4 regions of the Pantoea jilinensis genome follow, and region 1 is predicted to be linked to each of the others. Evidence: predicted binding sites of a transcription regulator. Region 1 holds the regulator's gene; each other region holds the start of a gene.

Region 1 (5,139 bases):
TAGCGCTGCTGCGCAGGAGTTACATCGGGTGCCCTCTGCCATCAGTTACACGGTGCGGCAGCTGGAGAGCTGGCTGGCGGTGCCGCTGTTTGAGCGTCAGCACCGTGAAGTGGTACTGACTCCGGCAGGCGAGCATTTTGTCCGTGAAGGGCGCAGCGTCATCAAAAAAATGCTAGCCACACGACGACAGTGTCAGCAGCTGGCCAACGGCTGGCGCGGTCAGCTCAGCATCGCGGTTGACCGTATCGCTAAACCTCAGCGCACCCCGCAACTGGTTAAAGATTTCTATCGCCATTTCCCCGACATGGAGCTGATCATCAGTTATGAAGTTTTTAACGGCGTCTGGGATGCGCTGGCCGATGGCCGGGTAGAAGTGGCCATTGGGGCCACCCAGGCGATTCCGGTGGGCGGACGTTTTGCGTTTCGCGATATGGGCACACTCAACTGGCGCTGCGTGGTCGCGCCCGATCATCCCCTGACGCAGGCGAGCCAGATCGATGACGACACGCTGCGTAGCTGGCCGTCACTGGTGCTGGAAGATACTTCACGCGCACTGCCGCGCCGAATGACATGGACGCTGGATAACCAGCGCAGGCTGGTGGTGCCGGAATGGCAAACCGGGCTGGAGTGCGTGCAGGCGGGATTGTGTGTGGCGATGGTGCCCGGTCATCTTGCCAGGCCACTGCTCGACAGCGGCGATCTGGTTGAACTGACTCTGCCGGTGGCGTTTCCGGACAGTCCCTGCTGTGTCAGCTGGGCTGAGGATCGCGCATCACCGGCGACTGGCTGGTTGCTCAGCTACCTGGGTGATGCGCAAACGCTTAATCAGGAGTGGTTAAGCGAGGATTAACGGCGATAGTCGCGGAATGGACCGTCGGCCACCGAGCGGCGCTCAATCAGCGTAGGGTGTACTTCAATCGTCTGTGACACTTCACGCTTACTGGTGATGCGGTCCAGCAGCATATCCAGCGCTTTTTCACCTAACTGAGCTTTAGGCTGATGCACGGTGGTCAGGGCCGGTGCGAAATAGCGGGCGTTGCGCACATTATCATAACCGATCACCGAAATATCCTGCGGTACGCGCAAACCCATTTCGTCGGCGGCGCAAATTGCACCCATTGCCATGATATCACCACCGCAGAACACCGCCGTCGGGCGCTGTTTCTGTGACAGGATCTGCTGCATCGCCTGATAGCCCGACTCCGGCTCAAAGTCACCCTGGACAATCCACTCGGCGCGCGGCTGAATGCTGGCTTCTTCCAGCGCCTTCAGGAAACCGGCATGACGTCCGCCACCGGTATTACGCTCCATCTGACCGGGGATAGCACCAATGTCGCGGTGACCGCGTTCAATCAGATAGCGTCCTGCCAGATAGCCGCCCTGGAACGCGTTATCCAGAACCGTGTCGGTGAAGTCGGCGCGCGATTCGCCCCAGTCCATTACCACCATCGGGATGTTACGGTTCTCTTCCAGCATCTGCAGCAGGTCGTCTGGATATTCTGAGCACATCACCAGCAGACCATCGACACGCTTCTGCGCCATCATGCTGAGATAGGCGCGCTGTTTTTGCAGATCGTTATGCGAATTCCCCAGAATCAGCGTATAGCCTTTGTCAAAACAGTGATTCTCAATCGCTTCAATAATCTCTGCGAAATAGGGGGCTTCGCTGGAGGTCGCCAGCAGGCCCAGCGTTCTGGTGTGATTCACTTTCAGGCTGCGCGCCACGGCGCTTGGCGAATAGTGCAGTTCTTTTATCGCCTGCCAGACCGCGTTGCGCGTCTCTTCTGCGACAAAGCGGGTTTTATTGATGACGTGCGAAACTGTCGTCGTTGAGACGCCAGCGCGTTTCGCCACATCTTTAATTGTTGCCATGAAAATCGGACTCCAGTGCTTATCTAACTCTATGATAAGCGTAGTGTTAAACGTTTGCGTCTGCTCAGGGTTTTTTCCGCAAAAATGCCGCGTTTCTGGCCGGTTTACAGGCCGCTGGCGAAAATCAAACGCCTGAAAACCGGCGCAAACGGAATCAGGATTGCGCGCGTTGCGCAACAAAGGCGGGATTCTAACAAGGCTGAACGGATAAAACGAGATTTTTACCGGGCCCTGTGGGAAAATGCGATATCCCCACAAATTGTGTGACTAAGGAGCAAACAATGAGTACCGATCTTAAACTGGCTTTAATGACGACTGCGGGCTGTCTGCTGATGATTGTAGCCTTTAGTTTTACCGCCATTCTGCACTAAAAAAAAGCCGGGAATCTCCCGGCTTTTTACGACTGTTTTCTGGTTAGCGTATGGTTTTCGGCGTCATCACACGACGGGCACCAATGTAATGACGCTGCCAGTAATCTTCCCCTAATGCGCTAATCTGAATGTCTTTTCCGGTACGCGGTGACTGGATAAACTTGCCATCTCCCAGGTACACGCCAACGTGATCCGCTGTACCGCGACCATTAATACGGAAGAAGACCAGATCGCCTTTCTCCAGCGACTCACGCTTGATGGGTGCGGCGTCACGCAGGTGATACATCTCATTAGCGGTACGCGGAATCTTAAACTTCACCAGATCTTTATAGGCGTACCAGACCAGGCCGCTGCAATCGAAGCCGGTATGCGGCGAAGTGCCGCCCCACTGGTAGGGTTTACCCAGCTGGCCCATCAGTTTGGTCATCGCGGTTTCGCGAGCCTTCTGATAACGCTGACGGTGGGATTTGCTCATTTTAATCGTGCCCGGCTCGCTGGTGGTGACCTCAGCGGTTTTTAGCAGGCGCTGATGGCCATAGCGTTTCTTCTCTTTGTTCTTTTGCTGGCTTTTGCTTATACGGGCGGTTTTAAGCGAGGTCTTCTTAGCAGGCGTCTGTTTGGCAGTGAGTTCGACTTTTTTCTGTTTTTTCGTTTTAAGTTTTTGAACAGGGCTGAGGCGAGTCTTTTTCGTCACCGTTTTTACCTGGCGACGTTTGCGGCGTTCATCGTCGCGCGCACTCTTTTTTTCTGCTTTATGCGTACTGACGTTCACCGGCGTGTGCGGTGAAGCAGCAGCGACGTTGAAAAACAGTTGCGCAATGGCCAGCATGAAAAGCGTAATGATTAAACGCATAGTCCGTTGATTAGTTAAGTTGTCAGGGCCACTACGCACCGCGACAAAGTTGAGATTAATCTGATCCAGGATCAGGGCCCAGGCCATTCTAGTCCAGTTCGTTTAAAAACTGTAATGCCTTTTAATATTAATCTGTGCAACCCACGTAATCGCGCTGAAAATGAACATTTTCAGCGTCTTATATCAGCGAAATTATTACGAATTATTAAACTGTTACCCGCTGTTAATAATCAGAGGGTCGTGCATCCCGCTGCAGGACTTAACAATGATGGCGGTATAATCGGTAGCGGACAAAATCTCGTTTTCAGTCACGCTGCGAAGTCGCTACAATAAACAAACACGAAGTCACGATTTAAGGAAGGCAATTATGAGTACTGTAGAAAAAATTCAGCGCCAGATCGCAGAAAATCCGATCCTGCTGTACATGAAAGGTTCCCCGAAACTGCCTAGCTGCGGTTTCTCTGCACAGGCGGTACAGGCGCTGTCAGCCTGTGGTGAGCGTTTTGCTTACGTGGATATTCTGCAGAATCCGGACATTCGTGCCGAGATGCCGAAATTCGCTAACTGGCCAACCTTCCCGCAGTTGTGGGTTGATGGCGAGCTGGTCGGTGGCTGCGACATCATCGTTGAGATGTTACAGCGTGGTGAACTGCAGACGCTGATCAAAGAGACTGCAGAAAAATTTAAAGAAGCAGAATAAAAAAAGGCCGACATCACGTCGGCCTTTTCCATTGCAGCATCCCTTATGCGGATGCACTGGCTTCTGCATCGCCTTCCGCGAAAGGCAGTGGCCAGCCGCCTAAGCGTTTCCAGCGGTTCACCAGCTCGCAGAACAGTGTTGCTGTCTGCTGCGTGTCATAAAGCGCCGAATGCGCCTGGGTACTGTCAAACTCCATTCCCGCCGCAATACAGGCTTTCGCCAGAACCGTCTGACCCAGCACCAGTCCGCTGAGTGCCGCGGTGTCAAAGGTGGCAAAGGGGTGAAACGGATTGCGCTTCAGGCTGGCACGCTCTGCCGCTGCTGACATAAAGTTCAGGTCAAAAGTGGCATTGTGCGCCACCATAATGGCGCGATTGCAGCCACTGTCCTTAATCCCCTTGCGCACCATTTTGAAAATGGCATGCAGCGCTTCATATTCACTGACTGCTCCGCGCAGCGGATTGCTGGGATCGATACCGGTAAACGCCAGCGCTTCAGGATGCAGCAGCGAACCGACAAAAGGTTCGACGTTGAAATGCAGCGTCTGGTCAATCTGAATCCAGCCCTCTTCATCCATTTTCAGCGTGATGGCAGCAATCTCCAGTAACGCATCGGTTTGCGCGTTGAAACCTGCGGTTTCAACGTCGATCACCACCGGATAGAAGCCACGGAAACGTTGATTGAGTGCATTAGGGGAATTCGATTCAGACATCAGGATCTCGTTGCAGAAAAAGGGCAGCGCGTATTATGGCAAAAAACGGGGCCGGGTGCAGCAGATGAAGCGCAGAGAAGGGGATTCAGCCCACCCGAACGGGCAGGCTGAGGGGCAGGTTTAGTTGCCCAGGCCGTTGCCGGCATCTTTGTTTTCGATCAGCTCGATTTTGTAACCATCGGGATCTTCAACAAAGGCAATAATGGTAGAGCCGCCTTTGACCGGGCCAGCCTCACGCGTCACGTTGCCGCCATCTTTACGGATGCGTTCGCAGGCAGCTGCCGCGTCATCCACGCCCAGTGCAATGTGACCATACGCATTACCGAGGTCATACTTATCGACGCCCCAGTTATAGGTCAGTTCGATTACCGCACCTTCGCTCTCGTCGGTGTAGCCCACAAAGGCCAGGGTATATTTATATTCGGTGTTTTCGCTCTGACGCAGCACGCGCATGCCGAGCACACGAGTGTAGAAATCGATTGAACGTTGCAGATCGCCAACGCGCAGCATGGTATGAAGTAAACGCATAACATCCTCTTTTAAATAAAACGCCATCGCCGGATGACCCAGGCGATAAGTATAGCGATGAAAATCGCCATTGAATAATGGCTGCCGTCATCGTCCCGGACGG
Region 2 (5,139 bases), 520 kb from region 1:
GGCTACCTGGAAGAAGAGGGCGCCAATAAAACGAGCGCAACAGAGACGTTCGTGGCGATTCGTGTCGATATCGATAACTGGCGCTGGGCAGGCGTGCCGTTCTACCTGCGTACCGGTAAGCGCTTACCGACCAAGTGCTCTGAAGTTGTGGTTTACTTCAAAAACCCTGAGATGAACCTGTTTAAGGATTCCTACTCAGAACTGCCACAGAACAAGCTGACGATTCGTCTGCAGCCGGACGAAGGTGTGGATATCGAGATCCTGAATAAAGTGCCAGGCCTCGATCACAAGCACAAACTGCAGACCACCAAGCTCGATCTGAGTTACTCCGAGACATTTAACCAGTCGCACCTCGCTGATGCTTATGAGCGTCTTCTGCTGGAGAGCATGCGCGGTATCCAGGCGCTGTTTGTGCGCCGTGATGAAGTGGAAGCCGCATGGACCTATGTCGATTCTATTATCGAAGCATGGGCTGCGGATGGCGATTCCTCCAAACCGTATCAGGCGGGCACCTGGGGTCCGGTGGCTTCGGTCGCGATGATCACCCGCGATGGCCGGTCGTGGAACGAATTTGAATAACTAAAGTGATGATAAAGCCCGCAACGCGGGCTTTTTTTTCGCCGTTAAACCGGGCCAGAGCATGCAGATAAAATTGAACTGCTGTTTCAAAATGGTCGCAGGGTGATAGACGCTCAGGAAGCGGATCATGTATGGTAGTGACGCAATTTACAGGGCAGGAGCCGATGCTCCATGACCGGGTCATAATCCCGGTGTTATCAAGCAAGGGGAACTGATGAAAAACTGGAAAACGAGTGCTGAACAGATTCTGACCACCGGACCTGTGGTGCCGGTCATCGTGGTGAACAAACTCGAACACGCGGTGCCGATGGCGAAAGCACTGGTGGCGGGCGGTGTCAGAGTGCTGGAAGTGACGCTGCGCACACCGGTGGCGATGGATGCCTTACGGGCGATGATCAAAGAAGTGCCGGATGCGATCGTTGGTGCGGGAACCGTAATTAACCCGCAGCAGTTACAGGAAGTGACCGATGCCGGTGCGCAGTTTGTTATCAGCCCCGGCGTCACCGAATCGCTGTTGAAAGCGGCGGTTGACGGGCCGGTTCCGTTGATTCCGGGTATCAGCACCGTTTCTGAGTTAATGACGGGTATGGACTACGGTCTGCGCGAGTTTAAGTTCTTCCCGGCAGAAGCGAATGGTGGCGTTAAAGCGCTGCAGGCGATTGGCGGACCTTTCCCGCAGGTGCGTTTCTGTCCGACCGGCGGTATCTCCCCGGCCAACTATCGTGACTATCTGGCGCTGAAAAGCGTGCTCTGCATCGGGGGTTCATGGCTTGTGCCTAACGATGCGCTGGAAGCGGGCAACTGGGATCGCATTACCCGCCTGGCACGCGAAGCTGTGGAAGGCGCGAAGTAAGTAATGGCGGTGAGCATTTGCTCACCGCATAACGTCAACCCTGAACCGTGACCGCGGCTGCGCTGGCAACCGCACGCGCAATCGCCTGTTCGGTGCTATCACCGCTGGCGAGCGCCACACCAAGACGACGCTGACCGCTGATCTCCGGCTTGCCGAACAGTCGCAGTTGCAGCCCTGCACCCAGTGCTGCTTCGACATTCACAAACTGTACGTTCTGGCTGGTCAGTTGCGGCAGGATAACGGCGGAAGCAGATGGACCATACTGACGAATCCCGCCAACAGGCAGACCCAGAAACGCCCGCACGTGCAGCGCAAACTCAGACAGATCCTGCGAGATCAGCGTCACCATGCCGGTGTCGTGTGGGCGCGGTGATACTTCACTGAACACCACCTCATCTCCGCAGACAAACAGCTCAACGCCAAACAGACCATAGCCGCCAAGCGCCTTAACGACCTCTGCGGCAACATCCTGTGCCCGCTGCAGCGCCAGCTCACTCATCTGCTGCGGCTGCCATGATTCACGGTAATCGCCATCTTCCTGACGATGACCAATCGGTGCGCAGAAGTGAATGCCATCGACGGCGCTGATAGTGAGCAGGGTGATCTCAAAATCGAAGTTGACGACTCCTTCCACAATGACGCGACCGGCTCCGGCGCGACCGCCCTGTTGTGCGTAGTCCCAGGCTTTATCAAGCTGGCTGGCGTCGCGGATAAAGCTCTGGCCTTTACCCGATGAACTCATCACCGGCTTCACAATGCAGGGAAAGCCAATCTCTGCAGCGGCTTCGTCGAAGCGCGCCTTGCTGTCGGCAAAGCGATAACAGGAAGTTGGCAGTGACAACTCTTCAGCCGCCAGGCGACGAATGCCTTCGCGGTTCATCGTCAGGCGTGCGGCACGGGCAGTCGGAACCACGCGCTGGCCTTGCTGCTCCAGTTCAACCAGGGTATCCGTGGCGATGGCTTCAATTTCCGGTACCACAAAATCCGGCTGCTCTTCCGCTATCAGCGCAGCCAGGGCTGCGCCATCCAGCATGTTAATCACATGGCTGCGATGGGCGACATGCATCGCCGGGGCATCGGCGTAACGATCAACCGCGATCACTTCCACCCCCAGACGCTGACACTCCAGCGCCACCTCTTTACCCAGTTCACCTGAACCCAATAGCATTACACGCGTCGCCGCCGGACGCAGTGCTGTTCCGAGAGTTGTCATACATTCCCCTAAGCAGTCAAAATTCGCGCGCAAGTATAAACGAAAACGTTTGCGTTCTCATCTTCCATCCATGTGACACCGCTTTTTGCCGTACTTTTCCCGCTCTGACGTTTCCTGACATCCTTTTGGTCAGGATAACGGCTGACATCCTGAAAGGAGTGAATGATGAATAACTGGTTGCAACAGATTCAGTCGGTGCTGACAAAGAAGAGCGGTGAGAGCAAACCGGGCGGCGGCTTAAGTGACATGCTGGCACCCGGCGCGCTGGGCGGTCTGGCTGCGATGCTGATCTCCAGTAAGTCGTCGCGCAAACTGCTGACCAAATATGGCGGCAAAGCCCTGATTGTGGGAGGGGGTGCGGCAGCAGGCGCGGTACTGTGGAACAAATACAAGCAGCGGGTTAGCGAAGCGCATCAGAATGAGCCTGACTTTGGTGTGGCACAGACGCCCGTGGACCTGCGCGCTGAGCGTCTGGTCACTGCGCTGGTGTTTGCTGCTAAAAGTGACGGGCATATCGACGATCAGGAGCGAGCCGCGATTGAGCAGAACATTCATCAATCCGGTTATGGTCAGGATGCAGAGCAACTGATTCAGAAAGCGATGAATCGCCCCCTGGATCCGCAGTGGCTGTCGGCTGATGTGAAAAATGAAGAGGAGGCGCTGGAGCTTTATTTCCTGAGTTGTGCCGCTATCGACGTCGACCACTTTATGGAGCGCAGCTATCTCTCCGCCCTGGGCGACGCCCTGAAAATTCCTCAGGATGTTCGTGATGGCATTCAACAGGACCTCGAGGCCGAAAAAGCCCGTCTGCCTGCCAGTTAAACCTTCGATTCTCCGCCAGCGGGTCACTGAAGATGTTCCGCTGGCGGCAGCTTCTCACCCTATGTCTGGCTTCCCGCTGCTGAAGTGTTACGCTTACAGATCATTACGTTGATGGAGACGGATGGATGAAAGCACCCATCGCAAAAAAAATACCCCACGAGATGACGCTGCATGGCGAGACCCGCGTTGATAATTATTACTGGCTGCGCGACGACAAACGCGAAAACAGCGAGGTTCTTGATTACCTCCGAGCCGAAAATAATTACGGCAAAAAAATCATGTCGTCGCAGCAACCGCTGCAGGACCGGGTGTTAAAAGAGATTATTGATCGGCTGCCGCCGGAAGATCACTCCGTGCCTTATGTCAAAAACGGTTACCGCTATCAGAGCCGTTATCAGAGCGGTAACGAATACCCGGCCTATTACCGTCAGCCTGCAGCAAGCGATGAATCGGGCGAATGGAGCCTGCTGCTGGATGCCAATCAGCGCGCCTCGCACAGCGATTTCTACACCATGGGCGCGCTGCATATCAGCCCGGATAACCGGGTCATGGCGCTGGCGGAAGATTTCCTGTCGCGGCGGCAATATGGCATCCGGTTCCGTAACCTGGAGAGTGGCAGCTGGTATCCCGAAGTACTGAGCAACGCCTCATCCAGCTTCGCCTGGGGCAATGACTCACGCACCCTTTACTATGTGCGCAAGCACCCGCAGACGCTGCTCTCTTATCAGGTCTGGCGACACGAACTCGGTTCGCCGCAGTCCGATGATAAGCTGGTCTATGAAGAACGCGATGACACCTATCATCTCAGCGTGCACAAGAGCACCTCCAAGCAGTTCATCATGATTGCGCTCTACAGCACTAACACCAGCGAAATCCAGTTAATCGATGCGAACTTCCCTGATGCGCAGCCGCATGTGTTTTTGCCCCGCCGTCGCGATCACGAATACAGCATCGATCATTACGATCATCAGTTTTTCATTCGATCAAACCGTGACGGGAAAAACTTCGGGCTCTACCGCAGTCGCTATCTGGATGAGTCACGCTGGGAAACGCTGATTCCTGCGCGGGAACAGGTGGTGATGGAAGATTTTCAGCTGTTCCGCGACTGGCTGGTAGTGGAAGAGCGTCAGCGCGGCTTAACCAGTCTGCGTCAGATCAACTGGGCCAGCGGCGAGACCAGCGGCATCGCCTTTGACGATCCGACCTATGTGACGTGGCTTGCTTATAATCCCACGCCCCGCACCAGCAAACTGCGTTATGGCTACTCGTCCATGACCACGCCGACCACGCTGTTTGAACTGGATATGGATACGGGTGAACGTCGCATTCTGAAACAGAGCGCGGTGAAAGGCTTTAACGCGGAAGATTACAAAAGCGAGCACCACTGGATCAAAGTCAGCGATGGCACCGAAGTGCCGGTCTCGCTGGTTTATCACCGCAAGCATTATCAGCCCGGTCAGAACCCGATGCTGGTCTATGGCTACGGCGCTTATGGCAGCAGCATGGATGCCGATTTCAGCGTCAGCCGTCTGAGCCTGCTGGATCGCGGCTTTGTCTATGCCCTGATTCAGGTACGCGGTGGCGGTGAGCTGGGACAGCAATGGTATGACGGTGGTCGTCTGCTGAACAAAATGAACAGCTTTACTGATTTTATTGAGGTGACGGATGCGCT
Region 3 (5,139 bases), 1.5 Mb from region 1:
TGATGGGCGTCTTCCAGCCATCCGCAAACAGCAACGGCGGAATGAACAGCACCAGAAACAGCTCTGGATCAAAGTCGACATGCAGACCAAACGTTGGCCAGGCCAGCATCGCACCCACGGCGATCTGAACGAGTGGCAAGGGGATCTGAAAAGGGAGAATACGAGCCGCGACGCCAGAGAGCGACACGACCAGCGTCATGATGAGAATTGTAAAAAAGATTTCCATGCTTTCCTTAGGCGTCGTTTCTTTCAATCATTGGTTAAGCATTAAAGTGTAAAACAAACTGCGGTGAAGGGTGTCAGCTACGCGTGCGCCGGGCGGGAAAAAAGTGACAAATACCGGGCGCACAAGCGCACGCCCGGTTGTGCCGTCAGATAGCCCAGCCACCGGCGTAAAATGCCACCAGCGCGACAGCAATAATGACCGTACCGACGTTGAGCTTACGCCATTCACCGGCAAAGAGGCGGCCCACCACCAGGCTGGCAAAACCGATCATGATGCCGGTTACGATGTTGCAGGTGAGCACAATGATCACGGCCGTTAGCAGGCCCGACATCGCATCGACAAAATCATTGAAGTCGACTTTTGCCACGTTGCTGAGCATCAGCAGCCCCACATACATTAAGGCGGGTGCGGTCGCGTAAGCCGGCACCAGATAAGCCAGCGGTGACATAAACAGAATAGCGAGAAACAGCAGGCCAACCACAATCGCAGTAAGACCCGTTTTGCCGCCTGCTGCGGTGCCTGCCGCCGATTCGATATAGACCGCAGCCGGTGATGCGCCCACCAGTCCCGCGAACAGGCTGCTGACAGAATCACTGGTCAGCGCACGGCCACCATTAATAATCTGCCCCTGTTTATCCAGCAGATTGGCCTGACCCGCGACCGCGCGAATCGTGCCGGTAGCGTCAAAGACCGCGGTCATCACGAGTGCCAGTACGCTGGGCAGCACCACCGGCTGCATCGCGCCCATAATGTCCAGGCTAAACAGCAGCGACTGACCGCTGGCATCACGCAGGCTTGGCAGTGCAAACAGTCCCTGCCAGGTCACCGCAGGGTCAAAGATCAGGCCCAGCAGTGAAATAGCGATAATCGTCAGCAGAATGCCGCCGGGCACCCGACGCTTCTCCAGTCCAATAATCGCGGCCAGTCCCAGCAGCGTCATCATCACCGGGAAACTGGTGAAGTGGCCCAGTGCCACCGGCAGGCCCGGTGCCGGATTTTTTACGACCAGCCCGACGCCGTCAGCCGCAATCAGCAGCAGAAAAAGGCCAATCCCGACGCCGGTTCCGTGCGCTACACCCATTGGCAGATTACGCAGGATCCAGGCGCGGATGCCGGTCACCGAGATCAGGGTAAACAGCAGGCCCATCAGAAACACTGCACCCAGCGCCACCGGCACGCTGATGTGCTGACCCAGCACCAGGCTGAAAGCGGTAAAGGCGGTTAAAGAGATCGCACAGCCAATCGCCATCGGCAGATTGGCCCATAGCCCCATAAGGAGGGAGCCAAAGCTGGCGACCAGGCAGGTGGCGACAAACACGGCGGAGGGGGAGAAACCGGCTTTGCCCAGCATTCCCGGCACCACGATGACGGAGTAGACCATCGCCAGGAAGGTGGTGAGTCCGGCCAGAATTTCCTGCCGCACGCTGCTGCCGCGCGCCGAGATCGAGAACCAGGCGTCCAGTTTTCCACTGGCCGGGCGTGATTCAGTTGACATAGTTGAGCCTCAAATTTCTTGTTGTGTGGATCGCTCTGCGACCATCGCTGTCCCTGGAATAAGCGGGTAGACGGCGTCACTGCCCGGTTTAACCTGGCAGGCAAACGTTTACCTTGCCGCAGATAGTTAGCCGCTAAAATCGGCCAGATAAAAAGGCAGGGGATTATCGGGCGTTTAGCGGCACATTTTCAACAGCAACAGGGAGATTCATCAGCATAAAAATCAGAGATAAAGAGGGGATAGGCGTCCGGTACAAGCCATGATCACTCGCTGACATCCTGAAGTTAAAGCGATTTTCCGGAGAAAAAGCGCACCGGCGCAGGCATGAGGAGATCCGACGCGCCGGTGGAAAAGAGAACTAACCTGGCAGTGAAAGCTCGCCGCCCTGATCAATCGCACGTTGCCAGGCAGCACGCTGCTGCACGGTCTGAAGCCATTTCTGCGTGGCAGGCATCTGATCGAGTCCGGCACGTTGCGCCAGCGCCAGCAGCGGAAAGCTCATCTGGATATCCGCAATCGAGAAACGCTGGCCGGCAAACCAGGGATGCGTAGCCAGATGCTGTTCGATCATCTGCATGTGCGGCTTCAGCTGTTTATCCAGGAAAGCTTTCTGCACGCCTTTGCCGAATGCTGCCCCAACCGGACGCAGCAGCCAGGGCACCGGTGCTTTGCCCATCTGACCAAAGATTAGCTTCATGACCAGCAGTGGCATCAGCGAGCCTTCGGCATAATGCAGCCAGTAGCGGCACTGTAGCCGTGATTCCTCATCACTGACTTTCAGTCGGAACGCGTGGTCATGTTTCTCTTCAAGATATTCGAGAATGGCACCGGATTCTGCCACCACCCGATTGCCATCGGTAATGACGGGCGATTTCCCCAGCGGATGCACTTTTCTTAACGCCTCCGGAGCCAGCATGGTCGGTTCGCGTTGATAGCGTTTAATCTGGTACGGCACTTCAAGCTCTTCCAGCAGCCACAGCACCCGATGTGAGCGCGATTTCTCGAGATGGTGAACGGTGATCATCATGATTCCCTGTGTTTTGACCTTCACCAAGTATAGACGTCACTCTGTATCGGTATGTTTATCATCCTGTTCCGGGTCGAGTAGCACGGCACCTGAGCCCTGCTGACCCAGCCGATCGCCGGGGTTGCGCAGCGGGCAGTCGCGCATCGACAGGCAGCCGCAGCCGATACAGCCATCGAGGTCATTGCGCAGGCGGGTCAGGGTTTCAATACGCTTATCCAGCTCTTCGCGCCAGTGCTGCGTCAGGGCATCCCACTCTGGTGTGGACATACGCTTGTTTGCGGGAATATGGTCCAGACTGTCACTCACGGTCGCCAGCGGAATACCGATGCGCTGCGCAATCTTGATAATCGCGACACGTCGCAGCACGTCACGGCTGTATCGCCGCTGATTGCCGCTATTTCGCGTGCTGGAGATCAATCCTTTTGTCTCATAGAAGTGCAGCGCCGAGACCGCCACACCGCTACGGCGCGCCACTTCACCCGGTGTTAAAACCGGTTTTGGATAGTTGCGTTCTTTTTTCATCAGGCTCTTTACCTCAAGTTAACTTGAGGAATTATACTTGCTCTCCATCGAAACCCCTAAACTCCCATTAGCGTTTATTAAACACCAGAAGGATGAGGCCATGATGCAAGAAGAGATCATTCATTCCCTGACGCACTGGATTGACCAGAACCTGGATAAGAGCTTGTCGATTGATGAAGTTGCGGCCAAATCGGGCTATTCGAAATGGCATCTGCAGCGTATGTTCCGTTCCGTAACGAAACAAACGCTGGGTGGCTATATTCGTGAGCGCCGCCTGACGCTGGCAGCTGAAGCTTTGTCACAGACACAGCGACCGGTGTTTGATATTGCGATGCAGTATGGCTATGACTCGCAGCAGACCTTTTCCCGCGTGTTTCGTCGTCAGTTTGCACAGACGCCAACCGCTTATCGGCACACCATGCGTCGTCAGGCGATTCAGCGCCCTCGCCTGCCAGGTTTTGGCTATAACGATCCAATCAATAGCTTTACCCAGCGCACCACCGGCGAGTGCTGCCCGGTTCGCTGATTCTCCGTTGCGCCCGCCCTGGGCGCATCTGACTGATTTTTCCGCCGTTCTTCTTCTGCTGCTTACCCTTCCTTCGTGTCACTGCCACACCCGTGTAAATTTTGTTCAAAATTTAAAATCGGGTGATATAATGTGACCCAAGTCACACTTTAAACCTGGTTTGACGGCAAAAAAGTCTTCCCTGACACACTTTTTTGTCGCCGGTGATGTCCGCAGATTGTCAGGATTACCTGTTGATATTGAGGTCCGGCCAATGGCTACGTTAACCACCAGTTTTCTTGTTATGCGTTGGGAATTGCTGAGCGCAGTCATGATGTTTTTTGCCAGCACCCTGAAAACCAAACTTCGTCAGGATAGCCGTCACGTAATGGCATTTATGTGTGGCGGGATTGGTTTAGGCATGACCTGCTGGTTTGTCACCGGTCTGATGGGCATTACCCTGAGTATGGATAACGTGCATAACTTCGTGGAAATCTCAAAGCATGCCTTTATTGAAGCAATGAGCCAGGCGCCTGCTGACTGGCCGATGCCCTGATTGATTGCCTGAATTTTGCGCATAAAAAACCCCGCTAAGCGGGGTTTTTTATATTGCTGTGTGTGCTTAAATTTTCTTCAACATGGCAGGAATATTAACATCCTGCACGGTAGCGCCCGGGCTCTGCGTTCCGCGGCGGTCCTGAATCCACATATCTCCCATCATCTGATTTAAACCACGATCTAAGCCGGTGACCAGTCCTGCACCTGGGGTGAAGGTCAGTTCGCCAAAGTAGATCCTTTCGTCATGGATATACCAGTCCACACGTACGTAGTCGAAATCACTGGCCAGTTTTTTACTCAGTTCGAGCGCATGTTCCAGTGACGGCATAATCGGTGACACATCCAGACCGGTATCGCGAATTTTGTGATAGGCCTCGTTGAGGTTGTTCACGTAGAAATTCATCGACAGCAGCGGCTGACAGCGGTTGTAGATCACCTGCAGCACATATTCGAACTTGCCATCCCGCTTGTTGAACATATGGAACTTGTAATCAATCGGCGCGCTCTTGCCATCACCAATGTACTTCTCAACCAGGATACGTGGCTTGATGTAGCGATAGTGAATCTCACGCGCTTCGTTGGCAAAGTCAGTCTTCAGCCAGCGATAGCAGTCATGAATGATCTGCTGCTTGCGCAGGGCATCCGGCTCTTCCAGCAAAATCTCAACCATGTTGGAGGCGTGGTTCGGCTTGATCACCGTCCCCTTCCAGCAGGGTAAGCTGTTCAGCGTTGTCGGGTCAGTGGTTTCTTGTACCAACGGAATCAGGTATTCATTACCGATTTTTTCAGCAATGAATTCGCGCACC
Region 4 (5,139 bases), 1.5 Mb from region 1:
TTGTCAGCAGGTCGATAGCCTGCCGGTGGCAGAATGGGATGTACCTTTGCCGGCGGTAATGACGCCGTCAAAGCTCTGGCAGTGGGAGTAGAAGAGCCGCTGTTATGGGCTTTTTCAGACGGATCAGCACCCCGAATCAGGGCGAATTTTGCAACAATGAAATAGCACCACGCTAAGGGGACACGGTAAGAAGAGGAAAGCGGCCCCCGCGCGGGCCAGGCAGTCAGGAATGACGTGTTTGCGACTTTCCGATCTGACCGTTTTTCCTGAGCAGGCTCAGCCTCACAGCAGATCGTACCTGATAGCACGAAGTGGCGCTATTTAGCGCCACTTCGTGTCTGCATCGCTTAGTAAAGCAGACGGGCGCGGATAGTACCCGGAATCGCCTTCATCAGCTGCAGCGCGTTCTCGGCCACTTCTGGCTCGGCATCAATGTCGATAACCACATAGCCCATAAACGGCGAGGTTTGCAGATACTGGGCGGCGATGTTGATGCCCTGCTCTGCGAAGATCTGGTTGATGGCTGTCAGCACGCCTGGACGGTTCTCATGGATGTGCAGCAGACGACTGGCGCTGATACCGTGAATCGGCAGTGAGACTTCCGGGAAGTTAACAGCTGACAGCGTCGAGCCGTTATCGGAATATTTCGCCAGCTTGCCCGCCACTTCAATCCCGATGTTCTCCTGCGCTTCTTCCGTCGAACCGCCAATGTGCGGCGTCAGGATCACGTTGTCGAATTCGCTCAGTGGAGAGATAAACGGCTCGCTGTTGGTGGCGGGTTCTGTCGGGAAGACGTCGATGGCCGCGCCACCAACATGTTTACTGGCCAGCGCATCACACAGCGCCGGGATATCGACTACGGTACCGCGTGAGGCGTTAATCAGCAGCGCACCGGGCTTCATCTGCGCCAGCTGTTCTGCACCGATCATATCCTGTGTTGAGGCAGTTTCCGGCACGTGCAGGCTGACAACGTCGCTCATGTTGAGCAGATCGGCCAGATGGCGTACCTGGGTAGCATTCCCCAGCGGCAACTTGTTTTCAATGTCGTAGAAGAAAACATGCATGCCCAGGCTTTCTGCCAGCACGCCCAGCTGCATCCCGATATGACCGTAACCGATGATACCCAGCTTTTTGCCACGTGCTTCAAATGAGCCTTTGGCAATCTTGTTCCAGATGCCACGGTGCGCTTTCGCGTTCGCTTCCGGGATGCCACGCAGCATCAGCAGCATCTCACCAATCACCAGCTCCGCAACCGAGCGGGTATTGGAGAACGGCGCGTTGAACACCGGAATACCCCGGCTGGCAGCAGCCTGCAGATCAACCTGGTTGGTGCCGATACAGAAACAGCCAACGGCGACCAGCTTTTCAGCGGCCGCAAAAATCTCTTCAGTAAGCTGGGAGCGGGAACGGATACCAATGAAGTGCGCATCGCGAATCGATGCTTTTAACGCGTCGGAGTCCAGCGCGCCCTTGTGGAATTCGATGTTGGTATAGCCTGCAGCCCGCAGGTTATCCAGCGCGCTCTGATGGACACCTTCCACCAGCAGGAACTTAATCTTATCTTTTTCCAGTGATACCTTTGCCATTTCCCAATCCTATTCAGCATTCAATGAGGACTACCATAAGCCAGCCTTCTGTCAAAATATCAAAAAAATCGCGTCCGGCAATACAAACGATTGCCCGGCAGCCAGCACGGCAGCGGCTGCCAGCAGTACATTGCCGGACAAAATCATGAGAGAGGCAAAGAAGAGAGAACGAACCCGCTGCCGATGACGCTTATGTGACATAAGTCACCAAATTTCACCAGTGTGAGAAAAGATGATTTTCAGGCAGAAATAACTGACGCCTTTACGGCGCCAGACAGATCATTTTTTGATAGTTTTGACCCCATCAGGTCCGCCAATCAGTGCAATATCGGCACCGCGCGCGGCAAAAAGGCCGACAGTGACGACGCCAGGCAACGCATTGATGGTTTTTTCCAGCTCAATCGGATCCAGGATACGCAGATTATGCACGTCGAGAATAATGTTACCGTTATCCGTTACCACGTTCTGACGATACTCCGGTAAGCCGCCCATTTTCACCAGCTGACGCGCCACATAACTGCGTGCCATCGGAATCACTTCAACCGGCAGCGGGAAGCGGCCCAGTACATCCACCTCTTTCGAGGCGTCAGCGATACAGATAAAGGTTTCAGCCACTGCAGCCACAATCTTTTCACGCGTCAGCGCCGCGCCGCCGCCTTTAATCATCTGCATCTGCGGGTTGATCTCATCCGCGCCATCGACGTAAACCGACAGCACATCAATCTCATTCAGGTCAAAAACCTGAATGCCCAGGCTTTTCAGCTTCTGGGTGGAGGCATCTGAGCTGGAGACGGCACCGTCGATCTGATGCCTGACCGTGGCAAGCGCATCGATAAAGTGGGCAGCGGTGGAGCCGGTGCCTACGCCAACAATGGTGCCCGGCTGCACGTAATCAAGTGCAGCCCAGCCAACGGCTTTTTTCAGTTCATCCTGGGTCATGGTATGTTTAAAACCTGTGCGACAACGAAGTGCGCGTAGTATAAAACAAGGCTTGCTGAAAATGCTCGGCTGACCGACGTGGATTTATCGCTTTGCAAGCCAGTCCACAAAAACAAGAGAACCATCACAGATAACAGTTTTGTGGCATAGTGACGTCCATCCTGAAGGAGAATGAATATTAATGAAACGCCCGGATTATCGAACGCTTCAGGCGCTGGATTCAGTGATCCGCGAACGCGGATTTGAGCGTGCCGCACAAAAATTGTGTATCACTCAGTCTGCAGTTTCACAGCGAATCAAGCAGCTGGAGAACCTGTTTGGTCAGCCGCTGCTGGTGCGCACTGTGCCGCCGCGCCCGACCGAACAGGGCCAAAAACTACTGGCGTTACTGCATCAGGTGGAATTGCTGGAAGAGGAGTGGCTGGGCGATGAGAACAGTGGCACCACGCCGCTGCTGCTGTCGCTGGCGGTCAACGCCGACAGTCTGGCGACCTGGTTGCTGCCTGCGCTAAAAGATGTGCTGGCTGACTCCCCCGTTCGCCTGAATCTGCAGGTTGAAGATGAAACACGCACTCAGGAGCGTCTGCGTCGGGGTGAAGTGGTGGGTGCGGTGAGTATTCAGCCGCAGCCGCTGCCGAGTTGCCTGGTGGATCAGTTGGGTGCGCTCGACTACTTGTTTGTGGCGTCACGCGACTTTGCTGAACGCTTCTTTCCAAACGGCGTTACCCGCTCTGCCCTGCTGAAAGCGCCTGCCGTGGCTTTTGATCATCTTGATGATATGCACCAGGCTTTCCTGCAGCAGAACTTTGACCTTTCACCTGGCAGTGTGCCCTGCCACATTGTGAACTCGTCTGAAGCCTTTGTGCAGATGGCCCGACAGGGATCGACCTGCTGTATGATCCCACATCTTCAGATTGAACGTGAGCTGGCGAGCGGTGAGTTAATCGATTTGACGCCGGGATTGTATCAGCGCCGGATGCTCTACTGGCATCGGTTTGCGCCTGAAAGCCGGTTAATGCGTCGGGTGACCGATGCGCTGATTGCACATGGACATCGGGTGCTGCGTCAGAATGACGTCGCCGCCTGAAAACAAAAACGGGGCAAAAGCCCCGTTTTTTTATTGTGCCGCGTTGGGCTTAATCTCAAACACTACATCAACCTGATCGTCAAAGTTGATGCTCTGCTGGTCATAAGTCTCCTGCGCCGAGGTATCTGCCGCTGCCGCCGCTTTGTACATGCGGTTCATCGGCATTGGCTGATAGTTGGCGACCTGATAACGGATGCTGTAGATCGATCCCAGCTTCGCGTTAAAGCCTTCAGCCAGTTGCGATGCCTGCTGAGTGGCGTTTTTAATCGCCGCTTTACGCGCCTGCTCTTTATAGCTTTCCGGGTTTGCCACGCCTAACTCGACGCTACGCACCTCATTCAGACCGGATTTCAGTGCTCCGTCCAGCAGATCATTCAGCTTGTCCAGCTGACGCAGGGTGACCTGTACCTGACGCACAGCACGATAGCCTTTCAGTACGGATTTACCCTCTTTGGTGTAGTCGTACTCTGGCTGCGTGCTCAGGTTAGCCGCATCGATATCTTTTTTCTCAATGCCATTCTTCTGCAGAAAATCGAAATATTGCGCAACCCGGCTATCTGCCTGTTTTTTCGCATCTGCGGCATCTTTCGATGACACGTTCACAACGATAGAGAGGGTCGCGATATCGGGACGAGCATCGACCGTTGCCTTGCCTGAGGTCACCACGTGCGGTCCGTTCGGTAACTCATCAGCGTGTACGCCAGGCAATGCCCCGGCGCTCATGATTGCGGCCAGAGCCAATGCTTTCAGTTTCATGAAAGTCCTCCTTGAAAAGGTCACTATGACGGCTTCCAACCGGCGAAGCCCAACAGCGCATCGGTATGCGCCATGCTTTGAGTGGTCATTATGCCAAAAGTTCGTCCGCAGCGCGGCAATTACCGCCCGGGATCGAGGCTAAGATCAAAAACCGGCAATACCCTGACGCGCCAGTTGCAGGGCGATAAACCACATTACCGCGCCGACCAGCAGGTTAATCACACGCTGTGCTTTCGCGGTGCGCAGGCGCGGTGACAGCCACGCGGCCAGCAGCGCCAGGCCGAAAAACCACAGGATCGACGCGCTGACGGTGCCCAGCGCGAACCACTGACGCGCCGTGGTGCTGGGCAACTGGCCGCCAAGACTGCCCAGCACCACAAAAGTGTCGAGATAGACGTGCGGATTGAGCCAGGTTACCGCCAGCAATGTTGCGATAATGCGTCCCCTGCTCTGCTTCAGTGGCTCGCCATCCGCCAGATCGGCGTTGCCACGAAAAGCGCTTCGCAGCGCACCCCAGCCATACCAGAGCAGAAAGGCTACGCCTGCCCAGGTGATGACCATCAGCAGCAGCGGAGACTGGCTTAGCAGGGCGCTGCCGCCAAAGATGCCGCCGCATATCAGCAGAATATCGCTCAGTGAGCAGAGTGCCGCCGTCATCAGATGATACTGACGTTTCACGCCCTGATTCATCACAAATGCGTTTTGTGGCCCCAATGGCAGGATCAGCGCAGCGCCCAGGGCAAGCCCCTGAAAGTAGAGAGATATCACAGA

What was found. Region 1 encodes PurR, which represses purine synthesis genes. Its sites were predicted from a motif close to CANGCAAACGTTTGCNTG; they were not measured.
Region 2: a site for PurR is predicted at 2,684-2,701, ahead of purT (formate-dependent phosphoribosylglycinamide formyltransferase). Genes of this name have one in related genera too.
Region 3: a site for PurR is predicted at 1,819-1,836, ahead of KTJ90_RS17725 (NCS2 family permease). Genes of this name have one in related genera too.
Region 4: a site for PurR is predicted at 1,666-1,683, ahead of serA (phosphoglycerate dehydrogenase). Genes of this name have one in related genera too.

The regions. Positions count from the first base shown of each region.
Region 1 is NZ_CP077746.1:2,255,115-2,260,253, reverse strand. Features, by position in the region: gene punR (DNA-binding transcriptional activator PunR) at 1-850, shown strand, start outside; gene purR (HTH-type transcriptional repressor PurR) at 847-1,872, opposite strand; gene cydH (cytochrome bd-I oxidase subunit CydH) at 2,154-2,243, shown strand; gene KTJ90_RS10655 (C40 family peptidase) at 2,287-3,096, opposite strand; gene KTJ90_RS10650 (Grx4 family monothiol glutaredoxin) at 3,461-3,796, shown strand; gene rnt (ribonuclease T) at 3,840-4,508, opposite strand; gene gloA (lactoylglutathione lyase) at 4,629-5,036, opposite strand.
Region 2 is NZ_CP077746.1:1,735,010-1,740,148, forward strand. Features, by position in the region: gene zwf (glucose-6-phosphate dehydrogenase) at 1-579, shown strand, start outside; gene KTJ90_RS08050 (bifunctional 4-hydroxy-2-oxoglutarate aldolase/2-dehydro-3-deoxy-phosphogluconate aldolase) at 794-1,432, shown strand; gene purT (formate-dependent phosphoribosylglycinamide formyltransferase) at 1,467-2,645, opposite strand; gene KTJ90_RS08060 (tellurite resistance TerB family protein) at 2,811-3,467, shown strand; gene KTJ90_RS08065 (prolyl oligopeptidase family serine peptidase) at 3,593-5,139, shown strand, end outside.
Region 3 is NZ_CP077746.1:3,758,801-3,763,939, forward strand. Features, by position in the region: gene KTJ90_RS17720 (Na+/H+ antiporter) at 1-226, opposite strand, end outside; gene KTJ90_RS17725 (NCS2 family permease) at 372-1,721, opposite strand; gene KTJ90_RS17730 (glutathione S-transferase family protein) at 2,080-2,745, opposite strand; gene soxR (redox-sensitive transcriptional activator SoxR) at 2,785-3,270, opposite strand; gene soxS (superoxide response transcriptional regulator SoxS) at 3,371-3,796, shown strand; gene KTJ90_RS17745 (YjcB family protein) at 4,050-4,331, shown strand; gene KTJ90_RS17750 (ATP-grasp domain-containing protein) at 4,398-5,139, opposite strand, start outside.
Region 4 is NZ_CP077746.1:772,818-777,956, reverse strand. Features, by position in the region: gene KTJ90_RS03715 (5-formyltetrahydrofolate cyclo-ligase) at 1-91, shown strand, start outside; gene serA (phosphoglycerate dehydrogenase) at 348-1,586, opposite strand; gene rpiA (ribose-5-phosphate isomerase RpiA) at 1,866-2,525, opposite strand; gene KTJ90_RS03700 (LysR family transcriptional regulator ArgP) at 2,707-3,612, shown strand; gene KTJ90_RS03695 (oxidative stress defense protein) at 3,643-4,368, opposite strand; gene argO (arginine exporter ArgO) at 4,513-5,136, opposite strand.